DNA from 2 places in the Peribacillus sp. CSMR9 genome. Region 2 is predicted to be linked to the other one. Evidence: riboswitches for the same ligand, from Rfam matches in the RefSeq annotation. Region 2 holds a riboswitch; the other holds the start of a gene.
The links. A riboswitch is a leader RNA that binds a small molecule or an ion and turns the genes downstream of it on or off. The one in region 2 is predicted to bind S-adenosylmethionine.

Region 1: it holds a riboswitch for S-adenosylmethionine, as region 2 does, so the genes downstream of both, N9I19_RS14970 (sugar ABC transporter substrate-binding protein) here and N9I19_RS00030 (Fur-regulated basic protein FbpA) in region 2, are expected to answer to the same signal.

The regions. Positions count from the first base shown of each region.
Region 1 is NZ_JAOPHO010000032.1:37,811-48,515, reverse strand. It holds gene N9I19_RS14995 (S1C family serine protease) at 146-1,381, opposite strand; gene N9I19_RS14990 (hypothetical protein) at 1,584-2,303, opposite strand; gene N9I19_RS14985 (hydrolase) at 2,491-2,847, shown strand; gene N9I19_RS14980 (ABC transporter permease) at 3,392-4,396, opposite strand; gene N9I19_RS14975 (sugar ABC transporter ATP-binding protein) at 4,398-5,900, opposite strand; gene N9I19_RS14970 (sugar ABC transporter substrate-binding protein) at 5,957-7,069, opposite strand; SAM riboswitch class I at 7,186-7,291, opposite strand; gene N9I19_RS14965 (GTPase domain-containing protein) at 7,388-10,129, opposite strand; gene N9I19_RS14960 (hypothetical protein) at 10,629-10,705, opposite strand, start outside.
Region 2 is NZ_JAOPHO010000001.1:627-21,465, reverse strand. It holds gene cphA (cyanophycin synthetase) at 1-2,455, opposite strand, end outside; gene N9I19_RS00110 (cyanophycinase) at 2,452-3,264, opposite strand; gene N9I19_RS00105 (pyridoxamine 5'-phosphate oxidase family protein) at 3,448-3,870, shown strand; gene N9I19_RS00100 (M42 family metallopeptidase) at 4,053-5,099, opposite strand; gene N9I19_RS00095 (hypothetical protein) at 5,192-5,329, opposite strand; gene opp4A (oligopeptide ABC transporter substrate-binding protein) at 5,658-7,424, opposite strand; gene N9I19_RS00085 (ABC transporter permease) at 7,443-8,342, opposite strand; gene opp4B (oligopeptide ABC transporter permease) at 8,365-9,330, opposite strand; gene N9I19_RS00075 (ABC transporter ATP-binding protein) at 9,346-10,272, opposite strand; gene N9I19_RS00070 (ABC transporter ATP-binding protein) at 10,250-11,275, opposite strand; gene N9I19_RS00065 (Bax inhibitor-1/YccA family protein) at 11,769-12,404, shown strand; gene N9I19_RS00060 (acyl-CoA thioesterase) at 12,597-13,139, opposite strand; gene N9I19_RS00055 (M15 family metallopeptidase) at 13,272-13,811, opposite strand; gene N9I19_RS00050 (DinB family protein) at 13,886-14,368, opposite strand; partial or broken gene N9I19_RS25090 (MFS transporter) at 14,756-15,073, opposite strand; gene N9I19_RS00045 (DUF459 domain-containing protein) at 15,189-15,890, opposite strand; gene N9I19_RS00040 (GNAT family N-acetyltransferase) at 16,115-16,621, shown strand; gene N9I19_RS00035 (aspartyl-phosphate phosphatase Spo0E family protein) at 16,692-16,886, opposite strand; gene N9I19_RS00030 (Fur-regulated basic protein FbpA) at 17,138-17,326, opposite strand; SAM riboswitch class I at 17,502-17,606, opposite strand; TPP riboswitch at 17,766-17,870, shown strand; gene tenA (thiaminase II) at 17,965-18,654, shown strand; gene thiW (energy coupling factor transporter S component ThiW) at 18,669-19,190, shown strand; gene thiD (bifunctional hydroxymethylpyrimidine kinase/phosphomethylpyrimidine kinase) at 19,159-19,965, shown strand; gene thiM (hydroxyethylthiazole kinase) at 19,962-20,777, shown strand; gene thiE (thiamine phosphate synthase) at 20,758-20,839, shown strand, end outside.

The sequences.
Region 1 (10,705 bases), on a different contig from region 2:
TCAAGACTATATGAAAAATCTGTAAAACAGTATAAATACACTATCATTTTTTCCAATACTATCCTTTTCTATACTTGTAAAAACTTTTTGACTTCAATATCAAATAAATGACCCCTGATGAATTTATCAGGGGCCATACATCTTTCTATGATTTCTGCAAGGTTATCGTTAACGTTTTCTTTTCAGCACCCCGATACACTTTAACCTTCACTTTATCTCCGATTTTCTTATCCGTGTATAAGACTTTCCTTAATTCTGCTGCCGTATTTATTTTCGTTCCATCAATCTCCGCGATGATATCCTGTTGCTTAAGCCCTCCATTCGCTGCTGCCGATCCCGCTTCAATACTTGTAACCATGACACCCGACTTTGCAGCTTCAGGAACATTTTGTAGGTAATACTGTGGCAGTTCTTCTATACTGGCCAAGCTTACTCCTAAATACGGGCGCGTGATTTTTCCGTTTTCAATCAGTTCCGTAACAACCGGAATCACATCATTACTTGGTATGGCAAAACCTAGGCCCTCCACACCATTTTCGGAAATCTTCAAGCTGTTTATGCCTATCACTTCCCCAGCTGTATTGATCAATGCCCCGCCGCTATTGCCAGGGTTGATCGCTGCATCTGTTTGAAGGACATCAAGTTCCCACTCACCGTCCGATGTATCGACTGAAATGGAGCGTCCGGTCGCACTGACGATCCCTTGTGTAACCGAACGTGAAAAGTCAAGTCCAAGAGGGTTACCAATCGCCAATACTTCTTCACCTGGACGCATGCTATCAGAATTCCCGAATTTAATTCCATCAGGTGCTTTCGAGGCATCAATTGTCAAAACCGCTAAGTCCGTCAAGGCATCCGCCCCGACAACCACTGCAGTTGCCTTTTGTCCATCATATAATGAAATTTCGACTTTCTTTGCTCCCTCAATAACATGATTGTTCGTAATGATATAGGCCTTCCCATTTGCCTTTTTAAAAATGACCCCTGAACCAGTGCCGCTCGCAACCGTTTCGCTTTTCGTGCTTTGCTGCTGGAACGGGTCCTGGTTTTGCATCTCTTGTAAATTCACGACCCCTACAATCGATTTGGATGCTGATTCCACCATCTCTGCCCTATCATTTGAATCCGTACTTGTCGATAACTTTTCTGCCGTGACACTTCTATGTTTTTCAACGTTTTCCGTTTGCTCTACACCCGCCTTTTGGGTTGACTCATTCACGGAACCTTTCCCTTGATCTATAAAATCCCCGCCAAATACAAATACAGAAGATGTAACAATAGAAGCAACTGTTCCGGAAACAAGGCCAGTTAGCAAAAGGGACTTACCCTTCTTCCTTTCTGTCTTCACTCTGGCTTGCTCATCACCATTATAATTCTCCATCTTTATCCCTCCTATGATTGTCATTTACTTGGCTCAATCATATACAGTAATTATTAAAAAATTCTTAAGAAATAAAGAAATAAGTGACCTTTTTATAAAAAATATAAAATTTTATCAAATCCTGCTATATGATATTTTGCATGCTAGAAAACAAAAAGGCCTCAACATGGGCCCCTTTTCAATTCGACCGTTATATATACCTTTACATGACTTCATACACTTCTTTTGTCTCCTTATTCACACCATACCAGCCCCAAGTAGCTGCATGGCCATTTTTCTGACTGCCTTCATCCACTTCGAACACTTGAAAAATGTAATCTCCCTTTTCGGCATCATGATCATATTCTATTTGCAAATGCGGGAAATTTTCCATGTCCACGTAATCCTTCACAAGCTTCTCCGCCTGAGATTTACTTAAGGTACTAACCGAATCCTTACTCTCTTCTTTTCCTTTTACCGTCTCAGCTTTTGTATCCGTTACCGCCTTATCTTCTAATTCGGATCCAATGGTCCCTTCTTTACTTGCTTCCTCCACCGGTTCCACTTCGTCATTCCCCTCTACGGTTTCTATAGTGGCTGGGCCTGATACCGGATGCATTTCCGCCGCCTTTAAAACCATTAGTTTACCTTCCTGGTATTTTGCCTTATATGCGGCTGCTTCTTGAAAATCTCTTTGGGCCGAATCAAAATCCTGTTCGTCGTATTTCTTCATTCCACTTGCCAGAAAACCTGAAAGATCCATTAATTCTCTTACTTCCGGTGTTTTTGCTTCTATATAAGCTAATTCAAATGCCTCGTGGGCTTCTAAATAATTTTCCTCATTCAACTGACTTTTCCCCAAATCCATATTGGAATCATAATTCCTTGTTACGCAGCCTGAAGCAATCAACATCAAAAAAATAACCATGAATGTTCTCTTCACTACATCACTCCTCACTTTTCCAAAGATACTCTCCCATATTATTCTATACATCCATCTTAAACCCTTTGATAAGAAAACCGATACCTCTATTTCCTATCATTTTCATTAAGGAAATGTTGACTTTTATGATTATCTTTTTACAAAAAGTGGTACAGAAAGATAAACAGTTGAAAGGATGATGAGCAGAATGAGGCAGGACAAACAGACCTATCATGTCGATTTGGTCAGCGGCGACGTACTCGGACAAAAACTTGAAGAGAACCCGAGCTTCACTGTACACGTAACTGATGAGGAACTTGCAGAATTGAAACAATGCTTGGAGGAACACCGGACAGATGACCTGGAGGCATATGCCCGTTCACATGTGCCCTACCTTCTCTATCATCATGACCGGGCAAATGATAAATACGATGCAGCCATGAAAAAGCTTTATGCCCTCATATATAAATTTGGCGATGAAACGGCCCGAAACCATATCGAAGAAATCGGCATATTGACAGACAACAAATTCGAGGGACAAGAAGAGGTGCAAAAGTTCAAATAGAAAATATGAACAGAACCTGAAACTCAAAGGTTCTGTTTTTTTGAAAATCAGTTGGTGTTATCCCTTAACAATATTATGATGGTGTTCTGAATAAAAATCAGGAGGTCTATCATATAAGTTTTTATTTGGGGCGAGTATCTTTGCTTAGCATTTTTCTGGACATTTTATTTCAGCCTTTTCTAAAAGAAGCCTTCTGACCATCAGCTGGGGAGCCGCTGCACCCAATTTCTCAACCCTCAGCAACTAGCGTCATTTGCGGTTATCGAACTAGCTCCTCCTTCTTTTATAATTGCTTTTGGCGACTTTATTATAAGAGGTGATAAAGTAAAATGAAGACGATACATAAACGAAATTCTTATCTCGATAACCCCGCCCTTTAGGTGCCAACGAAAAAATCCTGTTCATATCCAACAGGATTTTTATCAATCTTTATTCAAAATTCAAAATGACAGGATTCTTGCAAGAAGAATCTAATAAGGACAATGTCTACCCCTTATCCTAAATGGGAAACGGCCTCTTAATAATTTAAGGTGATAGATTCATTTTAATGTTTTTGTTTATAATAAGTTACCGCGAGCGCAAGGGCCAGCACTGTTCCTTTGACGATATCCATAGCATAATACGGAACGGACATCATGATCAAACCATTTTGAAGGATTCCGATCAGGACTGCACCGACAAAGGTTCCAAAGGCATTCGGTTTTCCCGCTCCTAAAACGGAGGAACCAATGAAGGCTGCCGCAACGGCATCCATTAAATAGGGGGACCCTGAATTGATTTCCGATGTCATGACCCTTGAAGCAAGGACAATCCCCCCGATTGCAGCAAATAGAGCTGAAAGCAGATAGGCAAGGATTTTGTATTTATTGACCGATATCCCGGAAAGTCTAGCCGCTTCCTTATTTCCCCCAATCATGTACATATAACGACCGTGCTTCGTATAAGTCAAAAAGATATGGGTCGCTACCACAATGACTGCCATGATCAGGATTATCCATGGTACCTGACCAATTTTGGCGAAAAACGGGCTGATCAGTCCTGTTGCGAATGTTCCGTCGGGCATGACCATATTTTGCGAAACCGTGGCCCCTTTTGTATAGGTAAGGGCAATTCCCTGGATAATGAACATGGTAGCCAATGTCATCAGCATGTCGGGAATTCTCAATTTAACGATCATGAATGAATTCAAAGCCCCTACGACAAGCGAGGCGCCGATCGCAGCTAATATGGCGATTAATGTATCCTGCGAAAACCAGACAAACATTGATATGACGATGGCATTGGCCAATGATGCGACGGAGCCGACGGAAAGGTCGAACCCATTCACTGTCAAGGATATCGTTATGCCGATCGCAATGATGGTCACGATTGAGATGGAACGCAGGATGTTGATCAGATTAGTAGTTTGAATGAAAGATGGATTGGACACGGCAAAAATTCCAATTAGAATGACAATCGTTAATATTGTGCCGTATTTATAGAAAAATTCGAACAGGTCCACCTTTTTCTTCGCTTTCGCTGTCTGTGTAACAGAAATGGGTGTACTCATCCTAATTTCCTCCTGTTGAATAGAATAGCAGTTCTTCTTCATTCGTTTTGCTTGTTTCTAGTTCGATGACAGTGCTCCCGTCATATAACACGTATGTCCGGTTAGTAATGCCAATGATTTCGGAGAGCTCGGATGATGCATAAATGATCGCTTTCCCATCCCTCGCAAGCTTTGCAATCATTTCGAATATATCCTTCTTGGCTCCAACATCGACACCTTTCGTTGGTTCATCGAATATGTATACATCCGCATCGGCTATAAGCCATTTTCCAATGGCAACCTTTTGCTGGTTACCACCTGAAAGGTTTTCGACTTTCACCTCCCCGGAAGGAGTTTTAATGCCGAGACTTGCGATCATTTCCTTCGCTTTTTCCATTTCCGCCTTACGATCCACAAAACTGAATGTCTTGCAGAATTTGCCGATACTGGCTGCAGTCAAGTTCGCCGATACTGATTCCTGAACAAGGACCCCTTCTTTCCTGCGTTCCTCAGGTATAAGTGCCAGACCGCTTTTTACTGCTTGGTGCGGTGATTTCAAAGAAAGCTTACGGCCATTTAGGATGATTTCACCTGCTGTAATCGAAGTATGACCGAAAAGGCTTTTACACAACTCCGTTTTCCCAGCCCCGACCAACCCTGCCAAGCCGATTATCTCCCCTGCTTTAATATGCAGACTGACATTTTTAACTTTCTCTGTATCTGACAATCCCCTCACTTCCAGAATAACGTCGCCAATCGAAGAATTCACTTCAGGGAACTGTTCATCCATGGTTTTCCCTAGCATATTCTCTATCACTTCGTTACGGGTGATGTCTTCCATTTTTCGAAAAGTGACAAGCTCCCCATTCCTCATGATCGTAATTTCCTCACAGATTTCAAAAATCTCAGGCAGACGATGTGAAATGAAAATGACTCCAACACCTTTTTGCTTTAATTCATTTACAATTCGAAAAAGTTCTGTCGTTTCTGTATGACTTAACGGAGCAGTTGGTTCGTCGAGAATCAGGAATTTGCATTCTGTCGAAACGGCTCTTGCTATCAGGACCATCTGTTTTTCAGCCAAAGTAAGGTCTCTTACCAGCTTTTTCGAAGGGACACGAATTTTCATATCTTCAAGAATTAAAGAGGCTTGGTTGTGCAGCTCCTTCCATTGAACTATCTGTTTTTTTCCCATGTTTTGGACCATATCATTCAACATTATATTTTCCCCAACGGTTAAATAAGGGATGAGGGCCGTATCTACTTCCTGATAAACTATTTGAATACCCTGTTCCTGCGCCACTTTGGGCGAGCGGATATCCTGCTTTATCCCATCAATAAAAATGTCACCTGAATAATGAGCATGGGCTCCCGATAAAACCTTCATTAACGTCGATTTCCCTGCTCCGTTTGCACCGACCAATGCGTGGGTTGCCCCTGATTGTATAGAAAAGTCAACTTCACTAAGCGCCTTCACTCCTGGAAATTCAATCGAGATTTTCTTCATTTCTAGTTGCGTGCCCATGTCCATTCCCCCTTATTGAACAGACACTCCCTTCACTTGAAAGAGAGTGTCCCCTTTTACTTTTTATAATGAGCTTTCAAAACTTTCATCCAATCTTCTTCAAATTCCGTTGATACACCCCATCCTTCGACAATACCAGACAGATTTGCCATGTTTACGGCTTCTTTTGAGGCTTGGATTTGCTTTTGTGAAATAAGTGAAGCCTCTAAGTCATAGGTTTGCGGTGTTTTTTCGCCCGCTAATTTTTTTGCCAATATCCTCATATTCACTGCACCAATCAACTTGGGATCGACGGCTGCCGTGTAGGACCATGAGCTAGCGGCCGATTGGATTTCCTGAAGATCTGCATTCGATACATCAATTCCGTATATCTTCACTTCATCGCGGCCCGCTTCTTTAATCGCCCGGGCGGCACCGATAGCGAAGGCATCCCATGTTGCGAAAATGGCATCCAATTTACCTTTTGGGTATTTATTCAGCATTGCGGCTACTGCATTTTGTGTTTGAACCGCAGTATCTGCAGATGCCACTCCGAATCTTTCGACTTCCCTAATTCCAGGGTTTTCTTTTAATTTTTCCTGATAAACTGAATTTCTTCTCACCATTGGAGGAAAACCATCCACCCAAAGGTAAGCAATCGCCGCTTCACCTTTCTGTTCTTCTATCAGTTTATCAAAAGCCAGTGTTGCCAACGCTTCATCATCCTGTGAAGTTAATGTCACACCTTCTATTTTAGATAAATCGCTAATTGAATCGAATGTGACAACGCTTTTACCTGCATCAACCAACTTTTGAACGTCATTCACTGTTGCTGCATCATCACCATGGGAGATGATATAGCCGTCATAATCTTCCTGCAAAGCCTGCGCGATCGCATCATGGAATTTAGCCGTATCCCCATTGGCTGTATACGTATCCACTTGAAAGCCCATTGCTTCTCCTTCTTCCTTCGCTCCAGCAAGGTATTGGGCCGTATGATCATCACCGCCAATTTTACGGATCACTTTGATTTTGGCCCCTTCCCCATCAGCAAATCTTTCCGGTACATTTTCAAATGATACTTTTTCTTCTTTCTTCGATTCTGTGGAACTCTGTCCTGTAGAACAACCCGTTAAAAGCAACGCCGAAGCGATGGCTGAAACGAATATCCCTTTAATAGATCTTCCCATCTTGTTTCCCTCCACATTCTCTTATTATTCTTATCAGTTAAGTTGGTGTAAATCATAAAATAAAAACCTCTCTAGTAATAGAGAGGTTTAATCAGCTGTATTGCAGACTTATCCCTCTCTTATCTGTCAAAACATTTCTGTTTTGCAGGATTTAGCACCAATTCCTAATGGAACGGTTGCTGGGCATCTTAGGGCCAGTCCCTCCGCCACTCTTGATAAGAGAATATATCGTGTTACGTTTTTCGTAATTATCACTTTATAGGGATATAGTCGTAAAGTCAATAGTTTTTCGAATATTCGAAATGTTTCCTGCTACTTTTATTTTCTTTGAAGCTGGGCTAGACGCTTTTTCTCAATTTTTTCAAGTCTCTCCAACTGACGTAGTTTCACTTCGAACACAGTGATCGGATCACGGTAAACTTCCGGATTTTCTTTCATATGCTCCAATGTAGCCTGGTAGTCTTTAATTTCTGTCTGCGTTTGCTCTATTGTTTTTTGAAGTAAGGCAAATGAGCTGCGATAGAAAAGTGAGATGTCCCGATCTAAAGATTTTTCAAACAATCCAAATTGGGTAAGGAAGCGTTCAGTGATCATTTCCGCAACATCCTGGTAATCTTCACTTTCCAAGTATTTCTTATAACGATTGTACATATTGGCTTTATTTTGCGGTATTGCCCCAAACAGCTTTCCTGCTCCTTTAAGCAGCAATTGTGATGGAGTCCTTCGCAAAAGGATATTAACGTCATCGATGCGGATACTGCTTGTCATCCGGTCGGCATCACGGCGCCAGTCATCCAATACCCTGAAGTCACCTGCCAGCATAATCCGTTCTTCTTTGTATAATTCATTGAATCCGGCACTCATCTCATCCATAAACTGTTGGCTTTGTGAGAACTCCATTTGGGAACTAGCAATCCAATCTTGAAGAGAACGGTAATATTGAGGCATGATCTTGTCAGAAATGAAGGCTTGAATCCGCTCATTCATTTCATGGTTCAACTGTATATGGACCTGACTGAAATCACTGCTTTCCGTTAACGATTTAGAGCAATCCCTCAGTAATTCAGGAATTTTAGAAGAAAGCTGACTTTTCACTTCATCCTTAAGCACACGGTACGACCTTATGATATTTTCACTTTTTTCTTTTTCTAAATCAGCCAGTTGATTGACCGCACCATTCAATTTGACTTCCATCTGTTCATTCCAAGAGATGGAATGCTCGCATTTCCGTTCATTGGCTGTCCGTTTTTCTAACAGATAAGATAAAGTTTTACGAATGAAAGCAAGGATTTTTTCAGATCTTCTTTCTTTCCAATTATCATCTTGATAATTCGATTGAAGGAATGCAGAAAGGTCATTCAACTGCTGCTTGCTGTCATAAAGTTTAGAGAAAGCGAACACTTTCGCATTCGGGAAATATGCATTCACTTTATCCCATGTTTCGTCTTCCATCCGGACCGCGACTTGATCACTGTATATCGTATCCATTTTATTTAATAAGAAATGAATCGGCAGTTTCGGAGCCATCATTTGAATTTCCAATAACAGGTCCCGTTCACTACCGGTGAAAGGCGCCCGGGCATCAAGAACGAACATCAGGCCATCACTGCCATGTAAATAGCCTTGGAAATCCGATTCCACGCTTTTTTCCCCATTGAACCCCGGTGTATCCAATAATCGCAGACGATTATTTCTAAGATAGTCACTAATAAGCGTCACATCGACAATAGTCCCGCGCTGGCGGCGTGTTTCATCCAATTCAGTTAGCTCCATGACAACCTTGCTATCTGTATCGGTAATTTCAAGGATTTCCAAATCATCCCCGTCTTTGACGCTGACTAGTGAAGAATGATCTTCGGCAGCGATGCTCTCGCCAACTATTGACTGTATAAAGGATGTCTTGCCATTTCCTGTACTTCCCACAAGAAGAAGATTGAAATTTCCGGTATCCTTAAGCCCCTCGACCATCCATTTAAGCTTATTGCCAACCCTTAAATCATTCTCTTCAGCCCATTGGATGATAGAATTGAACAGTTTCTCTCCCGCTTCCAGTCCGCCTCCCAATTTAGGCGATTTCGAAAGCAGGCTTTCTGCATCCTGAATGACCAGCGCATTAATCGTATCCGGGAAGATTTCATTCCAGGACAGCGCGGATGCCGCCGCAAACAGCGAAAGCTCCCCATCTGCGATTTTCAGCCAGTTTTCCAGCAACCTTGGCACGACAGGGCTTAAATCTTTGATTAGGTGCGTTCCTTCCAACAGACCTGCATATGCATCCCTGTAATAGACGGAAAGCTCATCCCATACATCCCCTTGGTTTAATTCGATGGTATCTATCAAGTTATTAATCACTCTTAGCCATTCAAAATAAGAATCGGTATATTTATAATTTTTCCAGAGGGCAACCGTCACCTTTTCGAAACGACCCTGGTCAAGTGTGTATAGCGAACCAAGGACAGTTGAAAAGTAGTCCGGATCCATCGATTGGGCAACCCCCTGCTGGATATACGTTTTCAGCACATCGAACCAGCCCATTGATTCTGTACGGATACTTTCATTCGCCGCTAATACCACCGCACTGTTCCAATCCTTTTGTTCTTCAAAAAAGGCTCGTGCGATTTCCGTGACATTCGGATAGTCAGGTTGAAACTCTACTGCTTCTTTCACGACTTTGGAAGCCAAATCATTTCTAGATTCAACTATGTACAGGGAAAACAGTTGCAAAAGAACCTCCGTTTTCAAAACCGCTTCATTCGTATCGACGGATTTATAAATATCCTCTGCGGTTGAATACATTTCCAGTTCAAAATAAGCATCAGCGATGTTTTTCTTCGCCCATGAACCAAGTTCACCTTCTATGTTTTCCCATTTAAAAATGGCTGCTTCAAAGTCATGGTGCTGAAAGTATACTTCACCTTGAGCGAATCGAACTGCCGTTAAATCCGCTCTTTCTTTTTTTTGTTCCACGAGAAACATTTCACCCAAAGCTTGAATGGGGTGTTTCCTTGTATCCTCAATCATCGTTTCATAATATTTTTTCCCGATCAGCCGTTCGTCCATCTTTATTCCCCCGATATATTTCATATTTTCAATTAAAGGATAATCACTAATTTGAAAAGCAGTCAAGAAGCCCTAACATGCAATTAATAGGTTCCTTTAGTTAAGAAAATTATTTGTAAAACCTTAAAATATTATTTTAACAAAACAATATGGTAACAACATGTCACCACTCTTACAATTTTAAAACAGAAATGAATGGAACTGTAATGATTTTAATGAACCGATACAGAGATGTCATTTCCATATTCGAGAAATTATGTTTTTTCTAGTTTAACCGGTATCTGAAAAGTTTAGCGAACCATTCTTTATACATCTAAATTACCAGAAGTCCAGCCCTTTAACTACCTAAAACTAAAAACGGTAATAAGACAAATCCTCTACCCCACTCATTACTAATATCCCATTTTATCGTTCATATAAAAAAGCAGCACCCTCATTCGTGAAAGGTAACTGCTCTCTGATAAGCTCCGAACAGTCATTGTCCTTTGACAAATTAGGATTATACCCCTGTACGCTTACGTTGGTTATTCGGCTTTTTGGTCAACTGGCTTTTAAGCTGTTTCGTTTTCTTCACTA
Region 2 (20,839 bases):
CTGCTTCTACCGCAGCTTCCTTAAGCAGCCTCGCTACTTCAAGAGGCTCCCTTCCCCGCAAATCATCGTCTTCTTTAATGATGAACAGATCAGAATTCATTGCCGCCACCTTGGATAGTCTGATGAGCTCATCATCAATACGGTCTCCCGGTCCTGCCAAAACAGTGATAAGACGATTTTTGTTATAGGCACTGACCGTTTCGAATATGGCCTTTAATCCTGCTTCATTATGGGCATAGTCGATGATGATCGTTCGCTCATTCAGCTTTTTTAAATTGAAACGCCCTTTGGACAAATTCGTATCAGGCATAAACGTGACAGCCTTCCTTCTTAGTTCTTCCATGGAAATCCCTTGGGTTTGGGCTGCGGCTAACGCCTGAAGTAAATTGGCGATATTATGACGTGCATTGCCGGAAATCGTTATTGGAATCATCGAGCAATCCATAAACTGAGAAATGACACCATCTGATGAATGGCAGATCATACCTTGTTCATTGACAAACCAAACTTTACATCCTCCCTTAATCGCGGCCTTCACCTGAGGCTGGGTGGCATCTGTAGAAGTATAAATCACTTCCCCATCTGTAAAAGCTTCCATAGCAGCTACATTCGGATCATCTGCATTCAGCACACAATAGCCTGTTTTTTGAACGATTTCGGCTACCAGCCTCTTTAATTTTATGAGATCATCCAATGTTTCAATTCCATCACGGCCGAGGTGATCCTCACTAACATTTGTAATGATGCCAACATCACACTGACGAAATGCCAGACCTTCACGCAGAATCCCCCCCCGTGCCGTTTCTAATACAGCTACATCAACTTCAGGATGTGCCAATACCATTCTTGCACTGACCGGGCCACTGCAGTCACCTTGATCCAATACCTTATCGCCGATATATACTCCATCGGAATTCGTCATTCCTACCTTCGTATTTTCATTTGAAAGAAAATAATGAACCAATCGGGTCGTTGTCGTTTTTCCATTTGTTCCGGTCACCGCGATGATCGGTATCGCCGCCTCTTCCCGTGTCGGAAATAAATAATCGATAATGGCTTTGCCTACATCCCTTTTTTTTCCTTCACTCGGATAGTGATGCATTCGAATTCCCGGTGCAGCGTTCACCTCGATTATCGCAGTCCGTGAATGTTCGATTGATTTTGAGATATCCTCACAGATCAAGTCTATTCCGGCTATATCCAAACCGATTGCTTTTGCGGCAGCACGCGCCATATTCTTAATGGTTGGATGGACCTGGTCCGTTACATCTATTGCCTTTCCACCAGTCGAAAGATTTGCATTGCCGACAACTTGAACCACTTCTCCTTGATTCGGAATTGTATCCAGTGTCCGGTTCGATTTTTCCAAATAACACGTCACGGTATGTGTAAGAGGGATTTTTGACATCGGTTTTTCATGACCTTCTCCACGCAATGCATTACGATTTTCCTTTTCTATCAACTTACGTATCGTTTCCTTACCGTTTCCAATAACATAGGGAGGAAGCCTTAAACTAGCGGCTATAAGTTCTTCATTTACTATCAATATCCTGTAATCATGTCCTTCAATATGTCGTTCGACAATGTACTTCTCCACATGCGGCTCCAAACAATTGACTACATTGAATAGTTCATCCTTATTTTTGATATGGGTGATGACACCCTCTCCCTGTCTGCCGTTATACGGTTTTATAACCAGTGGAAAACCCAGCTTGTCCGCTGTGGTAAAGATTTCTTCAATGGAATGGGCAATATCCCCTTCAGGTACAGAAAGGCCACACCCTTTTAATATAGATTTGGTCAATGATTTATCACATGAATTCTCCACGGCAATATTCGAAGTCTGGCTAGAAATTGTCGCCTGGACATACTTTTGCCTTGAACCGGTTCCTATACGTAGTAAACTTTCATCACCCATTCGCTCGACAGGGATATCTTTTGCCTGCGCAGCCTTAAAAATGGCTTCTGTACTAGGCCCCAGTTTATTTTTATAATATAGCTGCTCTATTTGTTTTACATAAAATTGTACATTTATAAGGTTTTCACCATTCAGGATGGCTTCCACGATATCTTTTGCTGCTAAAAAAGCTTGAAGACCTGACTGAGGCTCCTTATAGTCGAAGGTTACATAATAATGACCCTTCTTTTCCATCATTACCGTTTTTCCCCGAATGGCATCAATTCCAGCTAAGTTTTGAAGCTCAATCGTCATATGCTCTAAAATATGTCCCATCCATGTACCTTTTCTAAGCCTTTCAGCAAAACCGCCTCGATACCCTTTTGAACATGTATGGCTTCCCAGGTTCGGGAGCGTCCTCAATAATTTTTCATTGAATCCAGGAATCGAATCAGATGGTTTCTCTTCCAGTTCCCCTATATCCAATTCAATGCAAATCGTTGGTGTATAAGCAAAATAATTAGGTCCTTTTAAATAACGGACTCGATTGATAATCATGGTTGGATCCCCTTTTTCATCAACAATTTCCTGGTAAGCAGGTCAAAACGGTATCCCCTGGTAAGTGCATGAAGATTAAATCCCGAGAGAGTCAACTCTTCACTGCCATTATCGGAAGATGTGATATTGATATAATCACTGTTGCTGCCATCAAGAACTAATACTTGATGTTGGCCAAATACTTCAAAATATCCTTCTTTAACTAAAATTGCTGTATTTTCATCAATGCCAATACCCATAATTTCTTTATTCCCTGCTATCGCACTTAACAGACGGTCAAAGCGGCCACGCTGGGAAAAATGTTGGTCAATGATCAGGTCGTCAAGGAAGCCGAAACCTATCCCAATCTCTACCTTTAACTTATTATCATTCAGCATCGTGTCAGCAGCAACGATCATATGCTTACCTAAAATGGAGGCGCCAGCACTTGTCCCTGCTATCACCATTCCTTTATGCCAGGCATTAGAAAGGGCATGATGGAATTTGGATTTTCCAATCCGCTCAGATAACCGGCTTTGGTTTCCTCCAGTAATGAAGATGGCGGAAAAGGATATCAGCTGTTTACAAATCGCCGGATCGTCTGCATCCTGCCTTGAATCCAGCTTGATCACTTCCACCCTGTCCACGCCTAAATCCCTGAAAATCTTGATATACTCGGTACTCACTTCCTCAGGAATTTCACTCGCTGTAGGCAATATTCCTATTCCGCCATCTGAACGGTTTGCAAGCTCGACAAATTTATTTAATACTTCACCTTCAAGGCACTTATCCTCTGCCCCGCCAATGATAAGTAATTCACCACAATTCATTCCTCATACTCACCTTTACAAATGGATTAAGATCATTAAGTTGCTCTATACAGAACACATAATGACTAGTATGGCAACTTGTCTAAGTCTTCATTCATAAAAATGGCAAACAGCAGAATTTTGTTTAACTTAATGAAAAGAGAGGAAAAGTAATAGAGAAAAAAATAAAAGGAGTGTGCAAAGATGAGCCAAAACCAATTAAAAGAAAAAGTATTGAACATCATCCGTGATCATAAAATAGGAGTTTTATCATCTGTAGAAAATAACAAACCACATTCACGCTATATGACATTTTTTAATGAAGAATTAACTTTATACACGCCAACGAGTGCAAATACGGAAAAAATTGCTGAAATTGAAAAGAATCCAAATGTTCATATCCTGATTGGTTATGAAAATGAAGGATTAGGCGATTCTTACTTAGAAATCTCAGGTACCTCGAAAATTAACGATTCACAGGAATTAAAAGATAAATTATGGAATAAGTCATTTGAAAATTGGTTTGACAGTCCAAACGATCCAAATTATTTAATCCTTCAAATTAAGCCTGAAAGCATCCGGTTGATGAACAACAATGGTCAACCTCCACAAGAGTTAACATTATAAAAAATTATTATTTGGCATTCACGAGTAAATGTGCGAAATTTACGAGTAAATGTGCGAAATTCACGAGTAAATGTGCGAAATTTACGAGTATATAACCGAAACTCACATAAAATAAAACTATCGCTATAAAAGCCAGTTTAAAACCCGCACTCATATGACTTGAGTGCGGGCTTTTTTCACGATTACACCAACTCTGATTGTATATAATGCAAAATCAGATTGGCCGTATGTTTTAATGAAGAGATATGTGTTCTCTCAAAGGCGTGAGATGCATCAATCCCCGGTCCGATTAGACCATGCACGACATCATACCCTGCCCGGATTGCAGCGGAAGCGTCCGATCCATAATACGGATAAATATCGACACGGTAGTCGACAGCATTTGCTTGGGCAAGTGTGACAAGATGCTGACGCAATTTATAATGATAAGGGCCTGAGGAGTCTTTAGCACAAATGGAAACGCTGTATTCATCCGTCGATTGTCCATCACCGATCGCTCCCATATCGACGGCTAAATATTCGACTGTTTTCTCTGGGATATTGGAATTACCGCCATAGCCGATTTCTTCATTGTTGGAAATCAGGAAATGGGTCGTATATGCCAATTTTATCTCTCCTGCGGAAATGAGGTCAATGATATGAAGGAGGATGCCAACGCTAGCTTTATCATCCAAATGCCTTGATTTCAAAAAGCCTGTATCTGTCATTTCCACTCTCGGTTCAAAGGAGACAAAATCTCCAACTGAAATGCCAATGGCCTCCGTTTCCGCCTTGGTTTTCACGACTGCATCGATACGGACTTCAATTGTCTCATCATCACGCTTGGCATCCCCGGCATTTTTATATACATGGACAGAGGTCTGATTGATTAAAATGGTCCCGGTGATAATCGCCCCATCAGCCGTATGGATTTTACAATACTCCCCTTCCACTGAATTCCATCGGAAACCACCGATCATCGTCAATTTCAAACGGCCATTCGGCTTAATTTCCTTGACCATGGCTCCTAGTGTATCAACATGTGCTGTCAGCAAACGATGTTTACCATCATCTTCGCCTTTTAATGAAGCAAGTAATGCTCCTTTATTCGTGATCTTGTAAGGGACCTGCCTATTTTCCATGAATTCAGCCGCATATTTAATGACTTGCTCCGTATAGCCGGAGGGACTGGGTATTGATACTAACTCTTTTATGTAAGATACGATTTTCTTTTCTTCGATAATACTCATACATATCTCTCCTTTCCTCTTTTTTTTATTATATCTGTTCATGCCAACTTTTAACATATAAAGGACCGCCAAATGGCGGTCCTTATATCGATTTAACTCATATGGGCCAAAATAGGCAAGATGGCCATGACTAATGTAGTAATGCCATATATCGCCAAATTCTCCATATTCATTTTTCTTTTCCATTTATCGCGCCATACTTTATATCTGCTCATATCTTCGTTTCTCATAAAAAAACCTCCTCCATGATGAAAGTTCAACTTATTTCAACTTTCTTTGCTTGTCGGAAATTCCTTCATATATTCCAAGAAGGTAATTCTCATTTCGTCTCTATAGACAACAATGTCTGCAAAGATTTCCTCTTCAAGAGGTCTCAGTAAACGACCAACCGATTAAAGTAAACAATATTTCTAACTCTCTCTTTGTTCATTAGGATTTCTCACTTCCATCAATATCACCCTTCCAATTACTTACTATTTTCTATATAACCTATATCCACTTCATTGAAACGCAAAAAAATCGACCGCCCATAAAGGCAGCCGATAGTCATCAAATAAATTATTTCGTTACACCCACATTATGCCATTGATATTGGCGGCCAGCAAGGTAATCATATCCCGTAACGCGTTCATTCACTCCCGCCAATTGATAACGGAATAATGTCGGAATGACTGGAACCTCTTCATGAATCAACTCTTGCCACTCATTATACGTATCGATCCGATATTGATCATCGAATGCTTCCTCTGAAATCCCTTTAGCAAGAAGCTCATCATTTTTATCATTTACCCAGCGGGTATAGTTAAATTCTGCAGATCTAGACCATAAGCCTGATGGATCCGGATCGGAAGCGACCCCCCATGCAGCTTGATAAATATCAACTTGGTCATTATCCTTTTTCAATAGGTCGTAGAATGAATTGAACTCATGCAGCCTTCCATCCTGCAATTCAACGTCTAATCCCACTTGTCCCCATTGTTGGATATAATACCTTGCTAGAGGCTCAGAAACATCGGAGCCACTCATGGAAGCAAAGTTAATCTTGAACTCTTTTCCATCCGCATCTTCACGAATGCCATCCTTATTTGTATCTACAAATCCTGCTTCATCCAAAAGTTTTTTCGCTTTTTCAGGATCATATTCATATGCTTTTACATCTTTATTGTTATATTTAAAGTTTGGTGTAATGACCGAGTTGGCAGGGAAGCGAAGGCCCTTGAACATCTTTTCGCCAACTTCTTCATTATTGATGGCATAGGCCATTGCCTGGCGAAGGCGCTTGTCTTTGAATTTTGGATTATCATCCATAACATTTTCTTCTTTTTTCTTATCATAATGACCGAAATTGAAACCAATATAGGAATAAGCCAATTCAACTTTACCCAATAATTCGACATTATCCAATTCCTTGGCCTGATCATATTGCTCAGCCAGGACCTCAGCTACATCAAGGTCACCATTTTCAAGGGACTTAACGACAACAGACGGATTCACGACTTTCAATGTCACACTATCCAATTTAGGTGCACCGCGATAATAATCTTTATTCGCTTCGAATTCGACCGCTTCCCCTTGAACGATCTTCTTCACTTTAAATGGTCCAAATCCAATCGGGTTTTTACGAATTTTATCAGAAGATTCCAACTTCGCAATTGGAACATCTTTTAAGTATTCTTTATGAAGCGGATATGTCCATAATCCAGTCGTGACAGAAGGATTTGCTTTCTTGAAAGTAAAAGTAATTTTCTTACCGTCCACTTTAATGCCTGAAATGCTATCTGCTTTACCTTCATGATATTCCTTCATACCTTCGATTAATTCCATCTGTTCATCATAGCGTACACCTGTGTAATCTTTGCTTCCAATAACAAGGTATGCATATTCTAAATCGGCACCAGTCACAGGCTTCCCATCTTGCCAATTTACATTATCCTTAATCGTAAGTGTAAACGTTTTATGATCGTCTGAAAGCTCATAGGTAGCGGCACCTTCATTCGTGAAAACATAGTTTTCATCTGTATCCAATAAATCTTCATCATCCATGAAAGTAATGATTTGGTGATCTGGTTCGCCTTGATAGTAAACTTTGTTTAATATCCCTTCAAACGGGGTATTGGATACCAATCCATATGTCAAATGGCCGCCTTCAATAGGCTCTCCTTGATTAGTCGTCTTTGTCGGGAATTTAGAGGCATCGATCTGCTCGACATCTTTTCCTTTTTTCTCTTTCGTTGATGATTTCTCCGTATCATCCGAACATGCAGCAAGCAGTAGAGACGAAATGGCCAATGCACTTAATACCTTACTGTAGCTATTGATTTTCATATCCTACACTCCCCTTTTTTATCCTCTTCTTTGTCTTGCATCGGCGGCGCGTTTTAACGCTTGACCAACGAAATTTATACTCAGCATCAACACTAAAATCATGAGTGATGCGGGTACCCATATCCACCACTTGTTTTCCAGAACATCTGGATTTTGAGCATAACTGATAAGCGTCCCGAGACTCGGTGTGCTCTCCGGAAGACCGAACCCTAAGAAAGTCAAACTGGATTCTAGGCCAATATTGCCTGCAAGATTCAAAATGAAATTTACGATAATCAGTGAACTGACATTAGGCAGAAGCTGAAACAAGATGATTTTCCAATGTGGCGTCCCGAGTGTTTGTGAGGCGTGGATATAGTCCAACTCACGCTCTGACAAAGCTTTTGAACGAATTAGCCGTGCCTTTCCTGTCCATAAAAACATCGTCATGATCAATATGAAAACATACACATTGAATACTGGTACAATCGTGACTACAACGATGATGAACATCAATTGAGGTAGGGCAATCACGAAATCGATAACACGCATGATCACATTATCGGTTGCCCCGCCAAAGTAACCAGCAAGAAGCCCTAATGATAAACCGATGATTGCCGTGAATAAGGTAATGAACAAACTGATGGTAAATGAGTTTCTCGTACCGATGATCAGTTGTCCGAATACATCCCGGCCACCATAATCGGTACCGAGCCAATAGTCTGAAGATGGCTCCAGATAAATGGAGAGGAAATCGACCTTGGCAATTTCTTTGGCATCCATGAAGAAAGCCGCACCATAAACAAACAACAAAATAGCTGCTAATATAATCAATGAGCCCATGGCAAGTTTATCCTTTTTAATTTCCTGCCAGATGATTTTGATTCCTGAAGGGCTTACATCTTTCACTTGTATGTTCTTTCCGGTTTCTACTTTCATTTCCATACGACTCACCCCGCTCCTATTCTATCCGTATGCGCGGATCGACCGCACTAAGTATGATGTCCGAAAGAAGGGTGCCAAGCAGAGTGGCAAATCCCGTCATCATGACGATGGCCGTCACTACACTGAAATCCCGCAGACTGACTGAGCTAAGGAAAAGCTGCCCAAGTCCCGGATAACTGAAAATGGTCTCGATTATGACCGCGCCGCCGATCAATCCAGTAATTTCATAACCTAAGAATGCTGCTATCGGTAAAAAAGAATTTCTAAGGATATGACGTGAATATACTTTTGATTCAGGCACTCCCTTTGAACGCGCAGTCCTGACGAAATCCTTGATTTTATTATCGATGATTTCATTTCGCAAATATTGGATCGTACTTGTAGTTGCAATTAATGCTGTACTTAAAGCTGGTAATATCAAATGATTGATCTTACTTATAACATAGGCGAATGTGCCTTCATCCACTTTTGAATCGACACTGCCTCCGGATGGGAACCAATCCAAGGCGAATCCGAAAATGAATAACATGATTAACGCAAAGATGAAAATCGGTGTGCCAAACCCTGCATAACTATAACCCGTAACGGTTTTATCCACCCATGTATCGTTATACCTTCCGCTAAGTATGCCTAATGGAATAGCAAGCATATATGTAAAGATCAGAGTGACCAACGCCAGGAACACCGTGTTCCAAAGCCTGTCTTCGATAACATCCATAACGGGCGTTTTATGTGTATAGGAAATACCGAAATCCCCCTGTACAGCATTGGATGCCCACCTTAAATATTGTTGATACCAAGGGTCATTCAGACCCAATTCTTCCCTGATCCTATCGAGCTCGGCTGGATTGGCCCTGGGGTTGATTTCCTGGCCTGATAAGGCATCTCCCGGCATGGCTTTGGCCATCATGAAAACGATGATGCTCAATAAAAAGAGCTGCGGGATCATACCTAATAAACGTCTGAGGATAAACTTCCACATATTCTTTCCACCTCCTTATTGTAATGCGACTCTATGTGTTGCCGAGATTGGCTTCAAATCGTAAGCACGTCCATTCTCATCGAAATATTTCGAGTAGGTTGACTCATATTCTGAAGTGAGTTTTTTTCTAAGCTGCACTTTATCCTCGCGAACTTCCGGCTCTAAATCTGGAATGGCGGCAATCAGGCGTTTCGTGTAAATATGTTGGGGATTTTCATAGATTTCCTCACTTTTGCCTTCCTCTACTAATCTACCACGATACATAACGCCCATCCGGTCACACATATGCCGGATTACACCCAAATCATGCCCGACAAACAAATAAGTCAAATTGAACTCCTGTTGGAGATCCTGAAGGAAATTCAAAACTTGTGCCTGAACGGAAACATCCAGGGCTGACACTGGTTCATCAGCAATGATCAGCTTAGGCTTCAATGTCAATGATCTGGCTATTCCAATCCGCTGGCGCTGGCCCCCTGAAAATTCATGAGGATACTTGTGAATCGATTCAGGACTAAGCCCGACTTTGTCCAAGAAGTCCTGGACGATTTTCTTTTCCTCCGCTGGTGATAACCGTTCGAAGTTCCTCAGCGGTTCGGCAATGATGTCCAGCACCCTCTTCTTGGGATTTAATGATGAATACGGGTCTTGGAAAATCATTTGGATATCTTTTCTAAATGGTTTAATCTCTTTTCTACTTAATGATGCTAAATCCCTGCCTTCAAACAGGATTTGTCCGGATGTCACATCATTCAGCTTAACCACTGCCTTGCCTGTCGTGGACTTGCCGCTACCGGATTCTCCTACCAAACCATATGTCTCCCCTTGCTGCAGTTCAAAGGAAACACCGTCCACAGCCTTTACGTGATCGACCACCCTTCGGAAAAAACCGCCCCTTATTGGAAAATGCACTTTTAAATTATCTACTTTGAGTAATGTCATGTGTCGATGCATCTCCTTCAGCTTGAAAATAAAATTCTTTATAGCAGGTACATCGTACAAAATGATCGTTGCCCACATCGTGAAGTCGGGGCGCCTCTTCATGCGCATGTTTTGGTATCCAAGGAATCCTATCCTGGAAACGGCAACCTATCCTATCCATTTTCGCTATCGATGGGACGATTCCCTCAATAACGTGCAAACGGTTTTTCTCATTTGTAGCCGAAGGAATCGAATTTAATAACGACCTCGTATATGGATGCAGCGGATTATTGAATATCTCTTTAACAAATCCCGTTTCCACTACCTGTCCGGCATACATGACAACGATCCTGTCAGCGACCTCTGCAACGACGCTCAGATCATGTGTAATTAAGATGATCCCCATTTTTGTCCTGCTTTGGATATCTTTCAGCAAATCAAGTATTTGCGCTTGAATCGTAACATCCAGTGCCGTCGTGGGTTCATCGGCAATGACCAGTGCAGGGTTGCAAGCAATGGCAATCGAAATCATCGCCCTTTGCCGCATTCCACCCGAGAGCTCATGCGGATATTGCTTGTACGTCCGTTCAGGATAAGGAATTCCGACTTGTGTCAAAAGCTCTATTGTCCTGTTCTTTTTTTCATCCCTGGAAAGTTCAGTATGGTAATCAAGATTCTCCTCGATCTGTTTTCCAATGGTCATGAGCGGGTTCAAAGCCGTTAAAGGTTCCTGGAATATCATGCCCATTTCCTTACCACGGACTTTATTCATTTGCATATCATTCAACTTTAGTAGATTTTGGCTTTTATAATTTATGGTTCCTTCGGATTTCGTTCTCTGCTTATTATGTAATTGCATGATAGATAAGGCCAATGCACTCTTTCCACAACCTGATTCACCAACAACTGCAACAATTTCATTTTCATTCACCGTAAATGAAACATCATCCACCGCTGCATGATATTTGTTACGGATTCGAAATGAGGTAGTTAGGTTCTCTATTTGCAAAATAGCTTTCTTCATCCTTGATCCCCCTAAACTATTTTATCGAGAAAATAACTAATCTTCTGATAATTATTTAAAATTTTAATCAATTTTTTACATTTATACAATAGTTTTCATCCAAAATAATCACATTTTTTTCATATTTTATAACTACAGGAATATTTTTCTGCAATAAAAAGTCATTTTCTTTATGACTGTTATACAGTAAAGTTATGAAGCCCGGTTATTTGTGCAGAACGATTATTAAAAAATTTATTATCTTTAAATAACTATCGATAAGTTTATATCTATTTATTGAACATATCGATTTACATACCTTAATATGATTTAGAATAAAAATATTTTAATATTTCAGAAAAGTTAGTTTAATTGTAAGGATATCATAAAATAGGTAATTATTTCATATATATTTCGATACTTTCGAAAAAACAACTAAATTTATTAAATGTAATGAAACCTTTTTAAAACAGATCCGTAGAAATCGGTAGCAAATAAATGATGAGGTGATTGAATGTATTCACAAACTGTACAAACATATATGCCTTCCGTCATGAGGACGTTCGCGTTATCTCTAGCAGTTTCCGTTTTAGGGATGGCTCTCGGCACTTTTATTCCGCCATCTTTGTTTCTTCCCTTAGCGATCCTCGAGATCGCCATGTTGATTGGAGCATTCATCATGCGGAGGAAAAAATCTATCGGGTACACATTCTTGTATAGTTTTACGTTAATTTCAGGAATAACCACCTATCCGATCATTGCACACTACTTAGCAGCTGAAGGGGCAAATGTGGTAATCTTAGCCGGTGTTACGACGACAGTTGTATTTGGAGGACTGGCGGTTTATGCGACAACCACCAAAAGGGATCTTTCTTTCTTGGGAGGCATGTTATTTGCAGCCTTGCTGGCTTTAGTGGTTATTAGCCTTTTCAACATTTTCTTTCCATTAAGCTCTACAGCCATGCTGGTCTTTTCATTTATTGGTATTTTAGTTTTCAGTGGTTATATTTTATATGATTTCAATCGAATGAAGCATTACGGGGTAACAGCCGAAGAAGTACCGCTCATGGCCCTGAATCTATATCTTGATTTCATTAACCTTTTCATTAACATCTTACGTTTCTTTGGTATTTTAGCAAGTGATGACTAAAAGGATGGTATCCAATCCTACATGGTAACAGAAAAAGACGCTTGGCTGATCCAAGCGTCTTTTCACGTATGTGCCCCATGGGTAAAAAAGCATCTATCAGGTATTTTATATAAATCACTGTATAAAACCAATTCATGAGAGTTCCCCAAAAATTTTGAACCCCTGGCAATGAACTGCTGAAGGTACCGTATCTTATTTATATAATCCTGGATTTGATTGATCGGTCCATGGCAGTTTCACACCGAAGGTACTTGCAATGAACTGTGTATCTTCTCTTCTTTTTTTCCTTATTTGGGCCCGTTGTTTTGCCGATTCATTTAAATTCATTTCCATCTCTGTTTCGGGAACCAAACGCGGAACCGGAATTGGTTTACCTACTTCATTAATGGCAACAAAGGTCAAAAAGGAAATGACGCATAAATTCCGATCTCCTGTAACTAAATCCTCCGCAATCACCTTTACGATGATTTCCATTGATGTTCTGCCCGTATACGTCACGAAGCTTTCAAGGCAAACTGCATTTCCTTCGTGAATAGGGTGCAGAAAATCGACAGAATCAGTTGATGCCGTCACGACGTTGCTTCTCGCATGCCGCATGGCGGATATAGCCGCTACATCATCAATGTATGCCATTAATTTGCCTCCGAACATCGTACCAATATTATTTGTATCCGGCGGGAGGACAAGGCTTGTTTTTATGACCAAAGAATCCCGGCAATGTTTTATTTCTTCCATGGTGACTGCACTCCTTTTTGTCTGATTTCTCACTAGTCCACTTTATCGAATTCTTACCTGTAAAGCAATATACATGCTTATTTTCCTGCTATTAGTCAAAATTATTCGGCCTTAAAATAAAGCGCCACACTTTCACTGCCCTTTTGGTTGCTTGCCTTGTTGCAGCTCACGCAGGCTCAAGCCAAATGTCATTTGTAAATGAGGATAATCCTTAAACCCTGCCCAATCCCCGCCCCAATCAAAACCTAACCCTTTAGCGATGGTTACGACTTCCATCCAATCCGACTTCCCATTATGATTGCCATCATAACCCATATCCCAAATGGCCTCGCCTTGTTTGTTAAGGAGGGCAAAATCTATCGCCAAACCGAAATTATGAAGCGACTCCCCTCCTTTTGCATTCGTTACGACTTTGCCCTTGGTTAATCGGCCTTTTTCATAGAGTTCATTTTGCTCGGCTAATGACCGGAACCCCGCTGTAATGATTACCGGGATGCCTTTGTCATTAGCCTGTTGAATGAGCTCATCTTTTTTTTCGGCGACGATCGGATTAAGCTCGTCAGTCAGTTTGATTTCATCTAGATCAGGCGGAAGCATATACTTGAACAAGAGCCCCAACAATAATCCGAAAAAGCCCAATACCAAACATGTCCTTACCCAAGTAGCTTTCACTGAAAAATCCTTCCTTTACGAATAACAGTCAGAAAGTGAAAAACTCAACCAAAGACGGATGAGTTTTTCTTCTATTATAACTTTGATTTCAATTCTTCTATTTGCATTAAATGCCGTTTTTCATGAAGTCCCACGAAAGCAATCCATTGCTTCAAGCTTAATTCTTTAAACAAAGGGTGAGGAAAAGACTTTTGTTCGAGATCATTTCGTTTTGCATGATCAACTACTTGTATAAAGGCTTTGCGGGATTCGGACAACTTATCCTTAACCTTGCTCAAAGTTTGGAATGATTCTGACGGAATGACAAATGGCGGGGCCTGAACCTTCAATTCTCGATTTAAAGTAAGCTCGATTGGTTTATCCACAGCTGGAATGCTTTCATCGCTTTTCAATTTATCGGCAATATTCCTTGTTATGGCCCTCTCCATTAAATATAAATGATCCAATACCTGAATGATGCTCCAACGTCCTTCTTCAGGATGGGTGTCCAGTTGTTCATCCGATAGTCCTTTGACCGCAATTAAAAGTTCTTCCCTGATATTTTCATTTTCATTCATCTATAGCATCTCCTCTTATGGCCTGGCTAATCTCCTTTAATTATTCCATTTTCTATATGAATGTGTAAAATAATAATGCTTTTTGACAGAAACGAACCGATTTATAGTTGTCTATTTTTCGAAAAGCTCTATGATAGTCATAAAGGTAAAATTCACCTAATACAAACAACTTCCGAAATTCCATATAGCTCCAAATAGCAATGACTTTGCGATGTTGTAAGCAATAATAAAGAACATAAAGAAAAATCATTACTTCTGCACATACTATATATACAAAACTATAGGTAGTATGCGAGGAGACAATACCTATAGTGAAGGAACCTAATGCCACACCTAAATCATTGAATAAAAAAAACGTTGAAGTTGCTAACCCTTTTCGCTCAGTATTTACCGACTGAACAGAAGAGTTTGCAAAGCAGGTTGAAGAACACCAAACTCTACTCCTATGATTGCTCCCGCACTTAAAAATGCATTCATGGTATGTGCTTGACTCAAAATGATCATACCTATGATAAAAATTAATACGAACGGATATACTATATGATTTGCTCCTTTACGATCAAATAGTTTTCCAACAAATGGACGTGACAGTATTATAAAGAGTGCGAAGATTACAAAGAAATAACTTGCAATAGATGTCATACCTAATGCCTCAGCATAAATAGGGATAAAAGTAAAGCAAGCCCGCAAGCAAAAGTAAGAACAGCAGCCATTAAACCAATGGGAACAGTCTCAACCTCAAAAAAACCCGGATAAGGGACACTTTTTTATGTATGTCCGTTATCCAGGGTATAATTCAGCCTTCTGTGCATTTTTGCTTTCATTTGAAATGATAACTTTCCAAAATCCGATTCGTAATGAGCTGATATCCCTTTTCATTGGGATGAATCTTATCACTGAAATACTCGGTTTTCTTTTTATTCTCAAAAAGATCATTTGTAGGAATGAATACCATCCTTTTATCCTTTTTCGCTATTCCCATTATTGATTGGTTATAATCTTGGATGTGCTTTTCAAGTTTTTGATTGTCTTTAATCGGATTATACAGTCCCACTACAAGTATATCCGCTTTATCGTTTGCCTTTATCAGTGTCGAAGTAATCTTATCAAGATGGTTGATATACTCCCGTTTACCCTCATCGATTTTTCGATCACTTATTTTCTTCAAGTCACCGCCGTTACTATTGATCAAGTCATTGGTTCCAATATAAACGATGAAAGTATCGGCTTTATCAAGTTTCGATTTAATGCGGTAATCATCAAGCTGATTCATGACCCCATCCGTTTCCTGACCTTTTATACCGTAATTCCAAAAACTCACTTTTTGTTCCGATTCCGGATTATTCAATTCATCCTCCAGACCTTCTACATATCCCTCCCCGTCCTTATCCCCTTTTCCATAGGTTAACGAATCTCCAAAAGCCATTACCCTTTGCACATCTTTCGACTCCGAGGCCTGAAATTTATATGCAGCAAAACAAATAACTAGTACAATAATTAACAAACCTGCTACTTTTTTCATTGGTTTCTCCTTTTGTCTATTTACTATGAAGTATTTCATCATTTTAAATACCCAAAAATCTGTAGTTTTAACCATACAAAAATGAATTGTCAGATAAATAGTAAAGAGTGTATGATAATATAAAACTTTCAATGGATTGGGCTTCATTCACCGGCCTTTATGTAAGCGGGATGATACCCTTTATTCTGGAGATTGAATATAAATGATAGATAGGAGTTTAAATGATGGCAGAGCACATAGAGTTTAGGGAGGCAGCACTTTCGGATTTACCCAGAATCGTTGAAATATATAATTCGACAATTGCTTCAAGAATGGTCACGGCAGATACGGAACCTGTATCCGTACAATCGAGGGTTAAATGGTTTGAGGAACATCATTCAGAAAGTCGACCGCTATATATCATTACTATAGAAGGGCAAACTGCCGGATGGATGAGCTTTCAATCTTTCTATGGCCGGCCAGCTTATGATTCTACGGCCGAAATCAGCATTTATATCGATGATTATTTCCGGGGAAAAGGAATCGGACAAATTTCGATTCAAAAGGCAATTGAAGTGAGCCCTAAATTAGGGGTGAAGACTTTATTAGGTTTCATTTTTGCCCACAATATACCTAGCCTGAAGCTTTTTTCAAAATTCGGGTTTGAAAAATGGGCAAATTTGCCTCGAGTTGCAGAGCTCGATGGCATTGAAAGAGATTTGATTATACTTGGGAAACGTGTCGATCATTAAAATATTCATTTAAAAGCTATTGCCTTGAGCAGTAGCCTTTTTCAGATTAAACGAGGCCGAAATGGAGAATTTAGAAATACCTATATACTTTCTTAAGGGAAAAATATTCAGAATCTCTTTTATTTGTTAAAGCATTCAACAGCGTATCCAATTCTTGGCTTGCTTGAACAGTTAGAAGACTTGTTAAACCATAAATTGCCGCCAATTTGATCATTTCTTGTCTCTTCTCTTCTACTTTTTCTACAGTTACCTTCTGGCAAAGCATCAAGCCACCTCCCATTTATTCAATTTTTTTACACCTTCATCATAATGAAACTTATAGTTAAAATCAACTATTTATTTGAAATTAAATGTGTAATTTTACTGTTTAAATGTGACAAAAAGCCTATTTCATTTTCTAAATATGTATATATTGTGTCATCCCCTATATAAACATAAATAAAAAAAGCATCCACAAGTATTGACTGCGAATGCTTACATCATATCTCTTATCCCAAGATTATAGCCTATCGGATACTATGTCATCCATTCCGAAGGAGACTCGTTATTAGGTCTATTTATTACAATCTTATATTCATTTTCAAGTACTTTTAACGGGGCATCATAAAGGTGCCTTTCATCAGAGGTTTTGTATACTCCATTGGCCAATAACTCTTCAATAAGCATTGCCTTCCTCTGTTCAATCCTCTTAAATAATTCTGCCATGTAAATGGCTCCTTTCCTAGTCATCATAGAGCCGCTTCTAGTTGAGCTAAACTGTATTAACCGGTTTGATTTCACCAAATTATATATACCTTTTCTAGTATTCCACTAAACGTTATTCCGCAAAAATAAAAGCCTCTTCTAATTCAAGAAGAGGCTTACAGTGTCCGTACGGCTCTTCTTATCTTCCAAGCAAATGCTTGTTGGATTTAGCACAGTTCCCAAAATGGGTCTGCTGCCGAGGTTTCTTTGGGCCAAGTCCCTCCACCTCTCTGGATAAGAATTCAATATATAAATGATGTAGAAATGATTTTATCCCAATAAACATCAAAAGTCAATTACCTGGTTCTTCCTTTTCCACTTGCCATAAATGGGTTTCCCCTTTCAAATGTGGGTTGCATTTTCTTGTCTTTCTGATATGATGTCAGTAATTACATACAATTCACACCACTAGGGGAGTCTTTTTTTAGACTGAGATGGAATTAGTTCCGGACCCTTTGAACCTGAACCGGCTCATACCGGCGGAGGGAAGTGGATGATATCGTCCATTTGCAGACTTTATCCATCTACCCCGTTCCGTATTCAGGAGCGGGTTTTTTTATGGATGTAAATAGGGGATCTATTCTAAAGGAGGATGAACAATGGAGAATACTAAATTAGAAACCTTCAGTGAAAGACTTCATGGACGGGCAAAAGAAATTTGGAAAAGGAACCATTCACATCCCTTTGTCCAGGCAATTGGAAACGGCACGCTACCTGAAAAGAAATTTTCTTATTATTTGAAGCAGGACTATATCTATCTCATGGAATATTCCAAGCTTTTTGCTCTAGGTGTCATCAAAGCCCATAATATCGAAATCATGGCAAGGTTCTCCAGTATTTTAAACGAAACCCTTCAAGTGGAAATGGATATCCATCGGCAATATGCTTCGGAATTCGGAATCAGTACCAAGGAATTGGAAGATACAGAACCTACGCCTACCACTTTAGCCTATACGGGTTACATGCTAAATGCAGCTCAGCATGGGACTTTGGCAGACCTCATCGCTTGTCTCCTACCATGTGCTTGGGATTATTATGAAATCGGTTTGATATTAAAAAAACAAAATGGTGAAGCATTGGAAAACAACCGCTACGCAGATTGGATAAGGTCCTATTCATCTCCTGAATTCGGTGAGGCACACAAGTGGCTGATTGCTTTATTGGAAGAATTAACAAGAGGCATGCCTGAAAAGGAACTTCTGAGATTAGAAAAGCACTTTTTGGTGACTTCCCGATATGAATATTTATTCTGGGATATGGTTCAAAATGAACAGGATTGGCCACTGTAGGTATTGACATGATGATGAATCCAATCAAGAAAATGACGTTGACTGCCATGATCACGGGTATAACGACTCTGACCAGTTCATTTATTTTCATCCCTGTCGGATTTGCTAAAATCTTCCCTATACAGCATCTGGCAAATGTCCTGACAGCCGTTTTATTGGGACCTGCCTATTCGGTAACACAAGCTTTATTAGTTTCCATCATTAGAAACATGTCTGGTACCGGTTCAATTTTCGCCTTTCCTGGCAGCATGATAGGTGCACTATTGACTGCCGTCCTTTATCGAAAAACACAAAGCTTGAAATTCGCCTGTCTAGGGGAAGTGATTGGGACCGGCATTCTCGGATCCCTATCCTGTTATCCACTTGCACTCCTCCTATTGGGGGAAAAAGCTGCTCTTTTTGGTTTTTTACCAGCTTTTATGCTTAGTTCATTCGCAGGTGCGCTTTTAGCTTTCATATTACTTAAAATACTTCTAAAAAATAATTATATGAAGGGGATTTTTTATGAAAACAGCATTAACCATCGCAGGCTCTGATTCAGGGGGCGGTGCTGGAATACAAGCAGATTTAAAAACCTTTTCTGCACATGGTGTCTTTGGAATGTCTGCCATTACAGCCGTTACTGCACAAAACACAATGGAAGTGCGTTCAGTTCAGGCCATCGAAACAGCTATCATCTCGGATCAAATTGCTGCCATCTTTGAGGATATTCATGTCGATGCAGTAAAAATAGGAATGCTTGGATCAAAAGAAATAGTGAAAACAGTCGCTGCGTCCATTAAAACCTACTTACCTTCCATCGTTATCCTTGACCCAGTCATGATTTCAAAAAGCGGCCACCATTTGCTAGACGAAAAAGCTGTCACTGCCTTAAAAATGGAATTGCTTCCGCTTGCAACACTTGCAACCCCGAATGTACCAGAAGCGGAAGTCCTTACTGGCTTGTCGATTCGAACGAAACAAGATTTTTACAGGGCATGCATATCCATACATGAACTAGGTTCTAAAGCCGTTTTACTTAAAGGGGGCCATGCAGCAGGAAATCCAAACGATCTTTTTTATGATGGAACTGACTTCCAATGGATCAAGGGAGAACGCATTCATACACAAAACACACATGGTACAGGCTGTACCCTATCATCCGCCATTACATCCAACCTGGCAAATGGACTGCCATTGAAAGAGTCGATTGAACTGGCCAAGACCTATATTTCCGAAGCGATACGTAATAGCTTTTCAATCGGTAGGGGGCATGGACCTGTCCATCATTTTCATTCATTTTCAAAAAAAGAACGGAGTGACTTAATATGAATGTAGCTGCAGCCGATTTATTCGTGAAAGTACGAGAAAGAAAACCTCTCGTTCACCAAATCACCAACTTTGTTACGGTCAACGACTGTGCCAATGTCACCCTTGCCATCGGTGGCTCACCTGTAATGACATCGAGCCCCAGTGAAGTGGCGGATATGGTCAAATTAGCGAATGCATTGGTCCTGAATTTCGGTACGATTGATGATAAAGCCTTAGAAGCAATGGAGATTGCCGGCAGGACGGCAAATGCCCTGAATATCCCAGTCATTTTGGACCCGGTGGGAGTGGGTGCCACCTCCTATCGGACAGAGAAAGTCACAGAGCTTCTAAGTAAGGTTACTTTCCAAATCATTCGCGGAAATGCGAGTGAGATCCTTCGATTGATGGGGGGGGATATCGTTACACGCGGAGTGGATTCAGGGGAACTAGCGATTAGCAATGCAGAGCTGGCTGCACAAGCAGCAAATAAATTGAATAGTATCATCGTGGTCAGCGGGGCTAAGGATGCGGTCAGCGACGGAAAACATACGTCAATTATCGACAACGGGAATCTCCTTTTAACTAATGTTACTGGTACCGGATGCATGGCCACTGCTCTTATCGGCACCTTTTCCGGAGTCACGGACGATTTCTATTCTGCGGCAATTGCCGGTATCTCGACCATGAGCATTTCAGGGGACCTGGCAGCTGCAAAACTTCAAGAAGATGAAGGGACAGGAACGTTTCGAGTGCGATTAATGGATGCAATATCAAGAATGGATAAGGAAATATGGATGCATGAGGTGAAAATAAATGAAGAAGTCCCAAATTGATTTAAGTCTATATTTAGTTACGGAAGAGTCGATAGCAATAGAAGAATTGACCAAAATCATTG